DNA from 2 places in the Marinomonas dokdonensis genome. Region 2 is predicted to be linked to the other one. Evidence: predicted binding sites of a transcription regulator. Region 2 holds the regulator's gene; the other holds the start of a gene.
What was found. Region 2 encodes FliA, which starts transcription of late flagellar genes. Its sites were predicted from a motif close to CTAAAGTTNNNNNNNNNNCNGCCGATA; they were not measured.
Positions count from the first base shown of each region.

Region 1 (3,428 bases), 130 kb from region 2:
TTGATTGCTGGATTCATATTGTAAGACTTGGCTCGCCCCGACAGGGTCATCACTGGCTTTAATAATATTCGTTTGCGCGGCAATTTTTTCCTGCACATCCATATAACGCTCATTCGCTTTCGAAATAGCGTTACTTGATTGACCGTATATGAGGTTGTTTGTTACTCGCATAAGCTTATCTCACCGCCCCTAATAAGGTTTCAAAGGCTGTACGGGCTGCGGTAATTACTTGTGCAGAAGCTGAGTAAGATTGCTGATACTTTAACAAATTCACCGCTTCTTCATCCAAGCTCACCGCTGAAATACTGTCACGACGCGCCATACTTTGATTCATGATTATTTCGCTGGATTTCGCATTACTTTCCAATTCAGCAGACTTACTGCCAACTTGCGCCACCAAATCTGAGAAGGCTTCAGAAATGGATTGGCGACCAGCGACTAAATTTTCATTCTGCAACTCGCCTAACAGTAATCCATTAAAGTTATTCGAAACGCCAATATTTTCCATATCCATAGAAAAAACATCTCCTGCCATCGGCATAGAAGATAAGGATACGTCAAAGCCAGCTTTCTCTGCTAACCCCGCTTGTTCAAGTAAGTTTTGATAATCTTGTACATTATCAATAGACGCCAAAACACCACCGTTTGCATCACGCACCTGAAACTCATTGTTCGACATAAAATGTATACTATGGGGTGCATTTGGGTACAAGCCACGACTGGACGCAAACGCTGAGCTATCTGGGTCTGTATTAGTCACTGAACTCAGAGAAATTTTCGCCTCTGATAAATTGCCAGAATCCGTATAAACATTCATTGGGCCGCTTAGCGCTATGTCATCGCCATTTTTTGCTGCCAATTGAAAGCTAGATGCCATACCTTGAGTTGGCGAGAATTGGAAAGTATCACCAATCTCATAATCGCTTAAATCACCAAAGTTCACATCAACACCCAAATCTGCAACTTGGTAGAAGCCATTTTTATCCGGTGCAGCACTCACATCGAGATTCACCGAACGCCTTGAAGGCTCACCATTCAAGTCATAGGTTTGTACCAAGAAACTGTTGTCACCGGTTTTGATCAATTCATATGTATCTTTAAGGATGTTGGCAGAATTACCTGGCGATACGCGCACTTCAAGATCGGCTGTTTTTCCTGTGTTGGCCTTATCCGCTTGAATTTTAATATCGGCGAAAGAGAAAAGATCACGGCCAAACAAACCATTGGCATCAAGTCCCAGAGCATTTTGCTGATTCATAGCATCGGCTATCGAAATGGCACTTTGGCCTAATGTGCGGTCTGTATCAATAGAGAAGTCACGTCGATAATCCACTAGGGCACCGATGGACCCGCCTAAGTCTTCCGATTTAATCCCCACCTCGTGGCGGCCTAAATCGACTGTTAACTTAATTCTTTTTGGGTCTAGTGGGTCTGGCGCCATTTCTAATTCAGGGGCAAGACGATCCAGAACAAGGGGTTGACCATTCGCCAAAGAAATACTCATTACGCCTTCATCATTGAACTGGGTTTCAGTATCAATGTACTCAGCTATTTTCACCGCCAATAATTCCTGCTGGTCTCTCAGCTCGTTTGCAGGCGAGTATGAATTACTCTCTTGACGCAAGATTTGGTCATTTAAATGGGCAACCTGCTTGGTAAGGGAGTTTAGATCTTTCAATGATGCTTCTAACTGATTGTCTACGGCGCGACTCTGGTCTGCGGTCATGCTAGATAAGACTTTGTATTGCTCGACTAAGCTTCCCAAACTAGAGTGAGCAAGATTACGTAGACCAGGCGATGCGGGGTCATTATTAACCGCTTGCAGAGCTTTAAAAGCATCGTTTAGGTAATTATTCAACGAAACACTGTCTTCAGCTAACAAGCCATCAGAAAGTGACATCATATTATTGTAGGTATCATAGTAAGAGTGGTTCGAAGTATCAGCTCTTACTTGGCTATTAATCATGTTATCAACAAGGCGAGTCGTATCACGGACTTCCACACCACCCAAGTGAGAGCTGGAAGTGTTCGTCTTTTGACGACTGTACCCTTCCGTGTCTACATTGGCCGTGTTTTGGCCTGTGGTGTTGATACGGGCATTGCTCGACTGCAAACCAGACAGACCAATACCATATAAATTTGAGCCCATTGCTCACCTCATTGCGAATATTTAGATAGGATAATTACTTATTTCCTACTATCGGCCAAAAGCCAGAAAACTTTACTTTATATGTAAGAGAGCCTGCAGGTTACAAACGCTTAAACCACTCACTCGACATGATATTATTAATTTTTTGCGCATACTGAGGGTCAGTAGCATAGCCCCCATGCTGCAAAGATTGAGTGAATGCTGTGGCATTCTCTCCTACCCTCAAAGCCTCTTGATAACGCTCACTTGTTTGTAGAAAGCGGGCATAGTCGTCAAAACTCTCAGAAAAAGACTGATAAGCTCGGAACGCTGCTTTTTCGCGCTTAGCGACCCCGTCACGATATTCCAAGGTATTTACAACCGCCCTATCCCCTTGCCAACGGTTATCTGCCTTAATGCCAAAGAGATTAAAACTGGCAGCACCATCTTCCTTGGCAATCGGGTATTTCCCCCAGCCAGTTTCTAATGCTGCCTGGGCTAAAACCGCTTTAGGGTCAACGCCTATTTTCTGGGCGGCCGCTTGGGCATGGGGCCACAAGGAATCAACAAACTCATCAGGTGAATCAAACACCACAGACAACGCCGATGGTGCACTAGCAGCCTCAGTCTGAGCAGTAATATTATTGTCCTCTTGAACTGAACTTATAAAGTCCATTGAGGCTTGTTTTGCTAACACCTGAATACGAGCTAAATCTTGCTTGGCAACTTGATTAAGAAAATCCGTGTCGTCTTGTCGACTTTGGCTTGTCGAACTCTCTGGTGAAGTTTGTTGGTATTGTCGAATCAGCGCCTCAGATAAACCAATCCCTCCCGATTTAGCCAAACTTTGAGCCATCTGAGAATCCATCATCTCTTGATACTGTTTGGTCTGAGCGCTGGAAAACAAACCGCCACCAATGGCTTCATTGGTGCTACGCATATTTTTAAGCAGCATGTTGATGAAAATAGATTCAAACTGCTGGGTGACTTCCCTAAGGGCGCTATCAGGATCCTTTTGTGCTTTCGTTTTCAACGCTGATAACGAAGAAAAGTCCGCATAAAATTCATTGGAAGGTACTGTATTCATGGCTAACCCTATATCACCACAAGATCCGCGTTAATAGCCCCAGCTTGCTTCAATCCTTCAAGAATGGCCATCACATCACCAGGCGCAGCGCCCACTTGATTGACCGCTCGAACAATATCATTCAATGAAGCACCTGGATCAAACACAAACATATGACCACTGGTTTCATCAATTTCGAGCCCAGCTCTTGGTGCCAGAATGGTTTGTCCACCT
Region 1 is NZ_JBRAND010000001.1:605,886-609,313, forward strand. Features, by position in the region: gene flgL (flagellar hook-associated protein FlgL) at 1-171, opposite strand, end outside; gene flgK (flagellar hook-associated protein FlgK) at 176-2,149, opposite strand; gene flgJ (flagellar assembly peptidoglycan hydrolase FlgJ) at 2,250-3,215, opposite strand; gene ACUM5Y_RS02875 (flagellar basal body P-ring protein FlgI) at 3,224-3,428, opposite strand, start outside.
Region 1: flgK (flagellar hook-associated protein FlgK) is a predicted target of FliA. The motif match lies at 2,199-2,225, and genes of this name have one in related genera.

Region 2 (3,428 bases):
TAATAAATCATCGACTTCATCTTGGTTATTAAGTACTTCTGGGTTGTCTGCAATATTGATCGCTGGACCATGTCCACGCGTGTCATCGACTTTTTTCTCTTTTACCGTATGTTCCATACCAGAAATACTGTCTACTCGACCCGCCACAGCGACCAAATGAACCAGTTTTTCTTCCACATCATGGATTAAACCGTTCACCTTGGTAATCACTTGTCCGGTAAGGTCTTGGTAACCTTGCTCAAGTAAAATCGTATTAAGATTGGAGTGCAGTGTGGTAGCACTGTCATCTGTATAAGCTAAGAATGCATCGATACGCTTATATAAATCACGGAATTCTTGGGGAGTTAGATCACGTTGGATTAAGCGTCCCCAGTCTTTGCGCAACTCTTTCGCACGAGTTTGCAATTCACTGGCAACAGGTACGCTATCGTCTACCATATCCATGGTTTTATTGGCCGCCGCACTGGTCATTTCAACGACATAGTTGAGTCGATCCGAGGCATCCGTAATGCGTGTTGCTGAATCATCATCTTTATTTACAAGTTCTGCTGAATCAAATTGAAAATCGCGAATGGCATCATGCAAGCTACGCGTTAAGAATCCAACTTCGTTATAAAAACTTTTATGTCGAGCTTCACTCAGCTCTTGGATGATTTTAATCGCACTACCAAAATCGCCTGCCTCAAGATGATTAACAAGATCTGTGGCACCGTTTTTTACTAGGCTTTCAAATTCGCTTATTTCAGACCCCAATTTACCTGACATTTGCCGCCCCTACTTCGTCGCGTCTATGCGTTCAAAAATCTTCTCAATTTTCTCTTTGAGAGCAACAGCCGTAAATGGTTTAACAACGTAACCGTTCACACCAGCTTGCGCCGCTGCAATGATCTGGTCACGCTTAGCCTCAGCGGTTACCATAAGTACTGGGGTACTTTTCAGTTTTTCGTCTGCTCGAACGGCACGTAGCAATTCGATCCCTGTCATACCAGGCATGTTCCAGTCAGTTACTAGGAAGTCTATGCTTCCAGCCTGAAGGATAGGCAATGCAGTGGTACCATCATCCGCTTCTACCGTGTTGGTAAAGCCTAAATCCCTTAACAGATTCTTGATAATTCGTCTCATCGTAGAGAAGTCATCAACAATCAGGATTTTCATATTCTTATCCAATGCAACCTCCATACCCTAAAGGTAATTTTTCACAACTCATAATTTAATCCTGCCAATCACTTAATCGGCTTCTTAATCGCATAGCCGCCTGGCTATGGATTTGGCTAACTCTTGATTCACTGACGCCTAATACAGCACCAATTTCTTTAAGGTTCAACTCATCATTGTAATAAAGCGAAAGAACCATTTTCTCACGTTCAGGTAAGCCATCAATCTCTTTGGCCAATTGCACCTGAAAACCATCATCTTCCGTTAATGAATAAGGTGTATTTTCATGGCTAGAAACAGGCGTATCTAAATTACTGGCATCTGAATCTAGCATTTCTTCGTAGCTAAACAATTGGCTCGACATGGAAGAATGTAAAATATCATGGTATTCGTCGATACCTATCCCCATGTGAGCAGCCACTTCTAAATCTGTTACATCACGGCCGGTTTTAGCTTCTAACTCTTTAATCGCGTTATTTACCGCTCGACCATTACGTCGCACAGAGCGAGGCGCCCAGTCGGATTTGCGCACTTCATCCATGATAGAACCACGGATACGTATGCCGGCATAAGTTTCGAAACTAGCACCCTTGGTAGACTCAAAACGTTTATAGGCTTCAATAAGTCCCATCATGCCCGCTTGAATCAAATCGTCCACATCCACACTGTCTGGCAATCTGGCCAATAGGTGGAAGGCGATTTTTTTCACCAAAAAAGCGTATTGATCTACGATTGCGTCAACCGAGACGGTAGCTTTTTTGTTATAGGTGTTATATCCGTTTTTACTCTGCATAAATGAGTCTTAACGACCTTTTAGTCACAAATAATTTTCATGGCTTTACACAACCTTACTACATAGTCCGCTACTGTGTGTTCGGTAGTAACATAACTTTACTAACTACCGTACTTTAGCGCCCCATACAATTGGTTATAGTGTTCTGCCGTATAAACTGCTCGGCTAATAATATTATGGGCACGGGCAGGTTCGATGTCATCTGGAATACGTTGTCCATCTGCAATATATACAACAGGCAAACCTTCTTCAACTACCACACTAATCGCCTCACCCAATGAAGCCGATTCATCCAGCTTACTCAGCACACAGCCATCAAGCTGGATCTGTGAGTAAACATCGATAACTGTCTTTAGCACTTGGCGCTGACTTGTACAGGGTAAAACCAAGAGTTTTTTAACATTTGCACGGGCTCGTTTCATCATCAGCAATTGGCGTTCTAAATTGGAATCTCTTGGATTCATACCTGCCGTATCAATCAACACTAAAGAATAATTCGCGTATTTCGCTAACACTTCATTTAGGTCAGAATATTCGCTGACGACTTCCACCGCTACGTTCAAAATACGCCCAAAGGTACGCAATTGTTCATGAGCTGCAATTCTGTAGGTATCTGTTGTCACAAGAACAACGCTGTCTGGCCCATGCTTCAGCACATGCTGAGCGGCAATTTTACCAATAGAGGTTGTTTTACCGACCCCAGTTGGTCCCATAAAAGCGATACAACCTTTTAACTCAGAGGCGCTAGAACGTACAGGAATATAGTCAGCCAAATGGGCTAGCAAACGATTCCAATCATCTTCTCGACCTTTGAGATCAATATCATCAAGCAGACGAGAAATAACAAAGTCTGATAAACCCAAGCGAGTTAATTTATCTCGAGCTTGAGCTTCAATAGGATCCACTTTCGCACCACTACTCGCTTGTACCAAGCTTTGACTTTGCTCTAGCATTTCACGAACGCGTAATAGCTCACGTTCCATGTCTTTAAGCTGTTTTGCGTCTTGCTGGTTACGAAGCGAAAGAGCTTCTTCTACGGAAGGGTCTTGATAATCAGGGGGCAAATCAGGCATATCGAATAAAGGCTTGCTGCTAGAGGTTGCAGGCACGGCTTCTTTATCCATTTTTTGCTGTTTAGCACGCTCTATGCGTTCTAAATAATCATCACTCGGACGCGCTCTCTCTTGACTCGGCACATCTCGATTAAGGGAAGTAGGCTCAGGTTTTGCCGATTTGTTAGACGACATACTAGAAGGCAATGATCCGTCATAGTCTAACGCGGCAACAATTTCAATTTCACCAGTAGGCAATCGCTGATTTGACAAAATGACCGCGTCAGGGCCTACCGCATCGCGTACTTTCCGTATCGCTTGCCGCATGTCAGGTGCTCGAAACCGCCTAATCTGCATGAATACTTCAATCCTTCCAGTTTATTTTTCTTACAAATCCATAGCTTACCCGAAAGGATAGGATAAATATA
Region 2 is NZ_JBRAND010000001.1:475,394-478,821, forward strand. Features, by position in the region: gene ACUM5Y_RS02260 (protein phosphatase CheZ) at 1-765, opposite strand, end outside; gene ACUM5Y_RS02265 (chemotaxis response regulator CheY) at 775-1,155, opposite strand; gene ACUM5Y_RS02270 (RNA polymerase sigma factor FliA) at 1,211-1,948, opposite strand; gene flhF (flagellar biosynthesis GTPase FlhF) at 2,050-3,357, opposite strand.